DNA from 4 places in the Priestia sp. SB1 genome. Region 4 is predicted to be linked to each of the others. Evidence: riboswitches for the same ligand, from Rfam matches in the RefSeq annotation. Region 4 holds a riboswitch; each other region holds the start of a gene.
What was found. A riboswitch is a leader RNA that binds a small molecule or an ion and turns the genes downstream of it on or off. The one in region 4 is predicted to bind cyclic di-GMP.
Positions count from the first base shown of each region.

Region 1 (2,205 bases), on a different contig from region 4:
ATTGAAGGAATTTGAATACGAGGTAACTGTAAATAGCCTAGTAGAGCAATATCAAACACAACTTTTAAATATAGCCTCAGCATATGTAAAAGACAGTCATGCGGCCGAAGACATTGTGCAGCAGGTCTGGATTAAGTACTATCAACTTCTGAAGCTAGAAGGTAAAGATAGTAAAAAATCAGCGTATGCATGGTTATATCGTGTTACTGTTAATCAGAGTATTGATTTTTTGAGAAGGGTGAAGAACAAACGAGTCATATCCTCTAACAATATAGAGATGACTCAATACTCACAAAACATTGATACTATATTATTGGAACAACATGTAATAGAAAGATTGGAAAATGAGGAACTTCTTAAAAGGATAGATATTTTACCTGAAAAGTATCAGAATGTTATTGTTTATTTTTATTTTAAAGACTTACCTTACAATGAGGTTGCTACTGCTTTAAATATTAGTTTAGGTACAGTTAAGGCAAGGCTTCATCGAGCAAAATATTTATTAAGAAAGATGTATCCAGAAAAAGGTGATAATTAGCTAAATATTTATTTGTTTTTTTATAATGCTCTTTTTTATTAGATATCAACAGTGTATGTAGGTTGTAGAAAAAAATAAATGACGATACTTTTTTTGACAAAATCCGACAACCATTATATAGTAAAATACTTATAAATTTACATATTGAGATAAAGGCAAACTAGTTGAAAAGCTAGGACGCAAAGCTACAGGTCTAAGGTCTAAGGGCTATGGCAGCTGAGCCCCCTGAATATCTGGAGGTAATTCTTATGGACAGTAAAGGACAATTAGTAGTACAAGAACTAAATCAAGAGTGGATTGAACTTATAAGGGAAGCTAAGGAATTAGAATTGACTATTGAAGAAATTAGGAAATTCCTAGAGAGTAAATAGATACAATGACCATAAACAACATTAATCATTCATTAATGTTGTTTATGGTTATTTAATTCTTGAGATCTTCTATTTAAAAACTCTTTAAATTCCTCTTGAGTAATGTCTGAATTCATCGCTTCTTTGACTAAATCTAGCCATTCCTGGGGAAGGGTAGTTAAATTATTCACTGTAATATTCCTCCTCTACAACTTGTCCTATTATAAAGTAAATTACTTTTCAATATAACCCATAAAGTAAAAATTATTACTTTTAACCTATTATTTAATAATATATGATATTTTTGGAATAAATACAGTTATTTGGTTTATGGAAAACCAAAATTTTAATGACCTAGCTAAGCCAATAAAGACGTAAGCAATGAATAGTAAGCAGATTCAAGGTTGACCTTTATTTAAGGAAGTAAAACTGAAAGGATTTTTATTAGTGAAAAAGGACGAATCACTTACAGAATACTTAATAATTGATAATATGGGGAGGATAAAGATACCACCTCTGTTTTTAAAGAATGCTAATATCCATCCATCTTCTAAAATACAATTCTTCAACTATAAAACCTTTTTTGTTATGAGACAGGTTAAATTTTTACCGGTACGGTTGGAGAAAAAAGCAGCAAAAAATTTGACTAGATCTATCAACGAATTAGGCTGTATTGTAATTCCAAAGATGCTTCGCGAAATACATGATATAAATTTACACGAGGAAATAGAAGTGAAAGTCATTAATACGAGCATTGTTTTAAAGAAGAAAAAAGAGGAAAATAAACCTACAGGTCTAATAAGGGAACCTTTAGAACCTGAACTGAATAAGTTATCTTTACTTGAAATTAAAGAAGGGAGGGTAAAACTCCCTTCTTCTGTGCTCAAATCTCTCGATTTAGAAGAACATATACAATTACAGTTCTTCATCAAAGGGAATAATACTATTGTCGCAAAAAAACACAAGTATGAATTTCCTACAGAAGGAATTCTTTTGTTTACAGGGCAATCACGGGTAATAAAGAAAGATAAATACTTAAACATTCCTAAAAAGCTCAGAGATTATTTAAACATTTATAATGGCGATACCTTGGAAATTACAACATTAGGAGATCAATTAATTATAAAAAAAGCTCTTTAGAAAATTTAAACACGTCATTGTATAAGATATTCTTATTAAAATTAAAAAAGTAATTGCAGTTTAATTAGGTAACTGCAATTACTTATTCATGTTGTTATAGAATTATTTATCAGTCTTGGAAAAAGAACTCTCAGCATCTGTTTTACCGATACGTAATAATTTTTTCTATGAGGTTAA
Region 1 is NZ_JBBJSS010000025.1:3,448-5,652, forward strand. Features, by position in the region: gene WKH56_RS34700 (RNA polymerase sigma factor) at 2-538, shown strand; cyclic di-GMP riboswitch class I at 683-767, shown strand; gene sinI (DNA-binding anti-repressor SinI) at 787-909, shown strand; gene WKH56_RS34710 (anti-repressor SinI family protein) at 942-1,079, opposite strand; gene WKH56_RS34715 (AbrB/MazE/SpoVT family DNA-binding domain-containing protein) at 1,336-2,028, shown strand; gene WKH56_RS34720 (sensor domain-containing protein) at 2,194-2,205, opposite strand, start outside.
Region 1: another riboswitch for cyclic di-GMP. It lies ahead of sinI (DNA-binding anti-repressor SinI); the one in region 4 lies ahead of WKH56_RS06490 (intermediate filament family protein).

Region 2 (2,205 bases), on a different contig from region 4:
ATAGCCACACAAGATTTATATTATTTTCCAATTAAGCACCCCAGCTACTTAACTGTTGGTGCCGTTTGAAAAACCTCTGTAACTTAACAATTACTCTTATTATAGGTATAACTCGTTTTTAGCTTGCTTGCTATATAATTCATTTAAATTGCACTCAAGGTTCAAAGTCTTGTGATTCATTTGATATATGGAGATACATTCGTCTAATTTGGATTTTTTAAAGCCTTATTTATATAAATTGCCCATCCCTTACCCAAACTCTTAGCATAATAATTTAATAGATCCATTTTTTTAATCAATGCATTTTAAAAAATATAGGCACTTATGAACTGTTTGCTGTAAAATCTGATTTTAAGAAACTCCTTGTAATATTAAACTATTTTATACATATTAGTTATAGAAAAAAGTAACAGATTTATTCTGAGGGGGTTATACTACACAATATTTTAGTATATAATATGATACGTTAAGAGGAGGAATATCATGGATAATTATGAAAATTATGAAAAAGGACTTTCTGAAGAATGGATTCTGTTAGTTGAAATAGCTATGAGATCCACTGTGACTAAGGAAGAATTTAAAAGATTTCTCGAAAATAAATCCTAAACAAATACTGTAGCAATAAAAAACATTAGATACCTAAAAAGTTTTGGTCTAATGTTTTTTATTGCTACAGTATTTGTTTATTTGCTAAAAACTCCTTAATTTCTTTAATAGACAGTTCTAGCTCTTTGGCTTCTCGTATAAGCTTTACCCATTCTTCATCTAACTCTTGCTTTACAGATTGGTGCGAACTATTCATAAAAAATACCTCCGGTTTCCCAGGTAGCCCAGCTGTCGTAGTAAATTGACCTTAGACCTGTAGCTTTGCGTCCTAATCTTTCAACTAGTTTGCCTTTGTCTGAATATGTAAGTTTATAACTATTTTACTGTATAGTTAGTGTCGGATTTTGTCACAATAAGTCAATATAATCAATGTTTAGACATTTATTTCAAAAACCACCTACTTTAAAACAATTGTTTATCTATTAATTATAACATGATGCTTATTAAAACTTTTATGTTTTTCAAACAATTTCTAGACTATTTAAAGTATCTAAGAACAAAACTATTAAGGAAACTCACTTTAGCTAAAAGGAAAATTAGAAGAAAAATATTAATCGTATGTTTATTTGATTAAAATAAACAACGATTAATTTCTGTTAATTTCTGTCTAAAAAGAGTTGTTGAATTATTTGACTTGCATTGGTTGTGTTCAATTTTTTCAAAACTAGCGCATTTCTTTTTTTGTAATAATATTCATTTCCAGTATTAGATTTATATAGTTGAACATTGATTAGGTTTAACGGTTTGTAAACTTTACGTACGGAATAAGTAATAGGCATTATGATCCTCCATCTGATAACATATTATTGCATAATATTACATGATTTACCTCGATTATTTAATGGGTAAAATGGATCATTGTATTGTTTTTTGAAATCTAACAAAACAATACAAACCACATAAAATAGTCATAAAGTTTTATTTAAATCACGATAACATTCTTAAAAAGATGTTATAATGCCTATATTTTAGCGTAAAAAGAACATATCTCATTTTACTCATTTAACGCCCTAAAATACAATTAAATCGACTATTTAAAGAAATAGGTCTTTATGGACTTTTTCTTTGTACAAGAATCATGACAGTTCGTAGTTTATTTAAGTTTTAAGACAGATTATTTACTGAAATTAAGTCAATATTATCTGTTATTAAAACTGCTGAACAGATTACGCATTAGTTACCAGCTACAAAAGAACTGTTTCCAATCGCAAATAAACCAACTATACGTTATTGAAGAAGCCCTTGAATATGATATTAAAGACATTATTATAGCCTCTGGTAAAGAAAAATGTACAATTGAGAATTACTTTGTTATATACTGATAGTCGGAAATAACTTATTATCAAAAGGAAAGTTTGATATTTTAGAAAAACCAAATTAATTTTCTAACGTAGATGTTCCTATATTCTTCAAGAAAAGCCAAAAGGTTTGGTGCACACTTAAGTTCATCGATAATGAACCATTTGCTATGTTATTAGGTGACGGTATTGTCAAAGCAGAAAAGCCATGTCTTAGTCAGTTTACAAAGGCATTAAAATTTGAATTAATTCTGTTACAAAGATACTTATTAATTGCATTAATTTTCTCCATAAAGGTCCT
Region 2 is NZ_JBBJSS010000014.1:56,772-58,976, reverse strand. Features, by position in the region: gene WKH56_RS32595 (hypothetical protein) at 484-606, shown strand; gene sinI (DNA-binding anti-repressor SinI) at 671-802, opposite strand; cyclic di-GMP riboswitch class I at 822-906, opposite strand.
Region 2: another riboswitch for cyclic di-GMP. It lies ahead of sinI (DNA-binding anti-repressor SinI); the one in region 4 lies ahead of WKH56_RS06490 (intermediate filament family protein).

Region 3 (2,205 bases), on a different contig from region 4:
AAATTCACCCATAAATAAATTTCCGGACTAATCAAAAGACCAGCCAGTATTACATCAATCGGCCTGTGCATCGGCGTTTTGACAGCGAGCATAATATTTAACACAGAAGCTAACGCAATTGGAATGATCCAAAGCCACGACCAGTAAAATTGATCGGTCGCAAGCGCAGCCGATAACAATACAATAAACAGCAGGCGAATGAGCAAATCACACAGCGTTTTGATCTGTGAACGCCACAGCTTTCCTTTATGCTTGGTTCTGACGTCCAAGTTTCCGTTTGTCAGTAAATCAACGGTTCCAGACTTCCATTTATTACGCTGTTCACGGTACGTATGATAGCTTCTCATCGAGTCCACAAAGCAGCGAGCGCCGGGACTGATTAACGTTTTCCAATTGGATTTTTGCAGCTGCCACGTCAGCAGCATATCTTCAACGTCGCTGTCATTTTGCCAAGGACCGTCAAGTTTATTTTCTTCCACTATATTTTGAAGCGCTTCAGGACGAAACAACGTAGCCTGACCGCCGAGTACATACGTGCTTCCGCCGTGATACTGAAGATCTAACAGCCAGCTTGCCATATCCTGCTTTTGCTGATGCGTCCACCACCGGGCTATCGGTCCGCCGTACTCGCCGCTTGCCAGCTTTTCCTCATAGTGCACATCATCTTTTGAGAGCGAGCTTTTCTTTTTAGGCATTCTCATCGTATATTTTGCCATCACGCCGCCGATGTTTCGCGACGTCATCAAATCTTCCCATAAATTAATGAGTGCTTTTGGAGCCAAACGGCTGTCTGCATCCATCCCTAAAATCGCTTTAATCGACTCTTTATACAGCTGCTGATATTTCGTCAGCGTCGTATTATATAAATCCAGCGTATCTCCATATATCTTTTTCCAAGCCGTATTTAACGCGCCGACTTTTCGTTGTTTATTGCCTTCAGTGACCAGTACTTTTACATTTAAATCAAATTCATCTCCGGCCAGCTCCGCTTTTTCTTTTGTGCGGTCCGTACAGTTATCTGCAATCACAAATACATCAAGCTCCACATTATTTGGAAGAAGCTGATCGCCTAATCCTGCCAAGCAGTCGCGAATTGATTTTTCTTCATTGTGCGCCGGAATGAATGCCACAATGCGCGGCCTCATGTACGAAGCTCCAATACTTCCAGTAACGACACGCTGATTGTTCATGTTTTCCTTTACCCCCTGATATATCAGGAAACCCAGCTATCCTAGTCCTAAGGACCTTAGACCTGAAGTTTTGCGTCCCAGCCTTTCGACTGGTTTGCCTTTAACTGAACAAGTTAAGTTCATCACTTTCGTTTTCTTTAAAGAACGAAATATCTAAAATGATACTATATAACGAATATCTTTTTTAGATTTTACCATAAAAATAGGTTGAATTACCCTAAAAAAGATTCGACAAATTTCGATAAGGGATAGATTAAAACATAGAAAACCTCTGTATTTTTATATCCTAGAAGAAAAAGAGGTTAATAAAAAAGCGAACTGCCTGGGCAGTTCGCTTTTTTTAGTTTAGAATCCTAATACCTCTTTCTTAGACTGAGGTGTTTCAACAAAGAAACTTGGAGAGTTGTTCCATTGTTTCGCTACTTGCTCTCCTTCGCTTGAGTCATTGTCTATGTAAAACTTAGAACCCTTATATATGAAGGTGCCACTATTTTTGTTGAACTGATATGTGCTAAATTCCCATCCGATAGGGCCTCCATTCCAGTAATTAATGAGCTGGATATTATTGTTTCCTATTGGCTTAGGTCGTGATGAAAAAGATAATTCTTGAGATGTTTCGCCTTCTTCAAAGAACGTTGCTTTGGTTAATTTACCATCTTTTAAATAATAGGCAGGGCCGCCTTCTGAGACACTAGCTTCTCTTGTTGAAAAGAATAAGAAGTTTGGTTGATGCTTCGATAAAGTGAGGGTAAAAATCATGTTTCTTGTTTTGTTATATTGATAGTCTTTCATTTTAACATCTTGCAGGTAAACAGATGATTCGTTCGTCGGTTGAATGCCTATTTGATAATCACCTTCAAATATTTCATCTCCTTCACTAATACCAGCCCATACATCATTTGGCCCTGCAATCCATCTTTTATCTTGTAAAGAAAGTACATACACATTATAATCCTGACCTTTTGTATCTCTAAGTAAAGTGCTATAACGGCTGTTAAGCCTTGTTTCTTCTAAA
Region 3 is NZ_JBBJSS010000003.1:439,235-441,439, reverse strand. Features, by position in the region: gene WKH56_RS12795 (glycosyltransferase family 2 protein) at 1-1,190, opposite strand, end outside; cyclic di-GMP riboswitch class I at 1,214-1,299, opposite strand; gene WKH56_RS12790 (hypothetical protein) at 1,536-2,205, opposite strand, start outside.
Region 3: another riboswitch for cyclic di-GMP. It lies ahead of WKH56_RS12795 (glycosyltransferase family 2 protein); the one in region 4 lies ahead of WKH56_RS06490 (intermediate filament family protein).

Region 4 (2,205 bases):
ACTGGAAACAATGGTGGGCACTCAATAAAAAGTTCAATGTACGAACGGAATTGTTCTATGAACTGTTCAATGTAAATAAACCATTTCAGCACATTAATCTTACACACGAAGAATTAACAGAAAAAGAAAGTAAACATTTAAAGAAAGCTTTTGCATAAGCAATATACATAACTTGAACTTCTTGTACCAAATACTTACTAACGCTACCGGAGCAGATAGCGATTTTCTAAGGTTTGGGTGCATTGCAAGGATGTTCAAACGATTCCATACAAATGAAGGTTGGGGTACCCGCTACAAGCACTTGCTTACATAGAAAGAACTGTATGTGCGGTTGTCCCGAAGGGACACTTCTGTAATTTGTATGGTTAACCGACCCCGTTGAACGGGAAGGGTTCCTAAGTCTTTAAAGGTTTTAGGAATCCCCCACTTCAAGCTTGCTAAGTGGGGGTAGTTCAATTAGTTGCATTTACTAGTTCAGCTTGAATTTTAGCATCAATATTTCTCTTTGCTTCATTCAACTCCTGATCAGCTTTCCTAGTCAATTCATCTTTCTTTACCTTCGAAGCATTATTTGCTGTTGTCTCTAAATCAGATATTGTTTGAATGTAGTAACTATCCAATTCTTTCTCATTACGCTGAATTAATTGTTCTTTATGCTTTTTAACATCTTCACTAATCAATTTTACATTTCTACTTACATCGTTTGAAATTTGATCAATAATAGCTGTTTCTTTTTCATCAGTCTTTTGTTTAATTTCAGGGAACACAGCTGTATATAGCTTGTCTACACCTTTTGTAATTAATGCATTCCATTGGTCTCCATAAGCGGCATATGCTGTAGTACCCATTGAGCTAATTACAATTGTACCCGCTAAAACTAATCCAGCAGCTTTTTTACTTACTTTAATTTTTTTCACAATTATCTTCTCCCCACAATGTAAAAGAAAGCGGTCGGTTGCACTAATAGCTCCACAAGATCCAAGTGCCCACGTATAGACCTTGCTTCTTAACTCCCTCTTATGAGTTACTTTCACTCACTCTTTTTTCATTGAACCTATTTGTATAGATACCTCTTATTTTTGATAAAAGCATATGTTAGATATCCCATACCTAGCCACTTCATTAAATATGGATTTCTCTTACTTGCTTTTATCATTTAAGTTGCTCAAAAACAAGATTTCAAGGACATATATGTAATGGAAAATAGAAAATAAACCAATCTTTTATTTAAGACTACTGAACTCCCCACTTCAAGCTTACTAGTGGAAATAGTTAAAAAAACAAAATTACTTATCATTATGGATTTGCTATCTATTCTGAAGACCAGACAGAGGGATATGAATGCAGGTTCTTAAACAAATTAAAAAAACAGCAGTTTTTAGAATACTTAGTAGAAAAAAAGAAGCACTTATAAAAGTGCTTCTTTTTCTATGTTTCTTAGTTTTTAATAAACTGTTGAGTCCAATAAATACCATAACTTCCGCCTTTAGCATAACCTACACCAATTTGGTTGTAAGAGCTGTTAAGGATGTTTGCACGGTGACCTGGGCTTTCCATCCAAGCCTTAACAACTGCTTCCGGAGTTTGTTGTCCAGCTGCAATGTTTTCCCCAGCGCTAGTGTATTTAATTCTAAAGTTTTTCATCATATCAAATGGTGAACCGTATGTAGGAGAGTTGTGATCAAAGTAATTTTTGTCTCTCATATCTTCTGATTTAATGCGGGCTACTCTTTGAAGCTCCCAATTCATTGTAAGTGGTTTTAAACCTTGTTTTGCTCTTTCCTTATTTGTTAATGTAACTACTTGTTCTTCAAAAGATTGTGTAGCTGAATCAACTGTAGGGATGTTAAGTTTTTGACCAGGATAGATAGTGTTAGGGTTTTTAACCGAAGGATTACTCTTAATAACCTCAGAAGTTCCTACGTGATACTTTGAAGCAATTTTCCACATCGTGTCGCCCTTTTGGACCGTATATGTAGTAGCTGCTTGAGCAGTTAATGGTAGTGCTAGTGATGCCGCCAAACCTAATGCAATAATACCTTTTTTCAATTGTCTTACCTCCACACTTTTTTTCAACAGTGACCATTATGCAACAATTTAATAGCGGGGGGATAGAGGTAAATTTTTCATTCTAATGCTAACAATTTATAAAACTACCTTAAATTACATATTTATGATATTTTTATACGCAAATCCTTTAAAAAA
Region 4 is NZ_JBBJSS010000002.1:222,605-224,809, reverse strand. Features, by position in the region: gene WKH56_RS06495 (IS200/IS605 family accessory protein TnpB-related protein) at 1-158, shown strand, start outside; gene WKH56_RS06490 (intermediate filament family protein) at 453-917, opposite strand; cyclic di-GMP riboswitch class II at 941-1,024, opposite strand; gene safA (SafA/ExsA family spore coat assembly protein) at 1,438-2,049, opposite strand.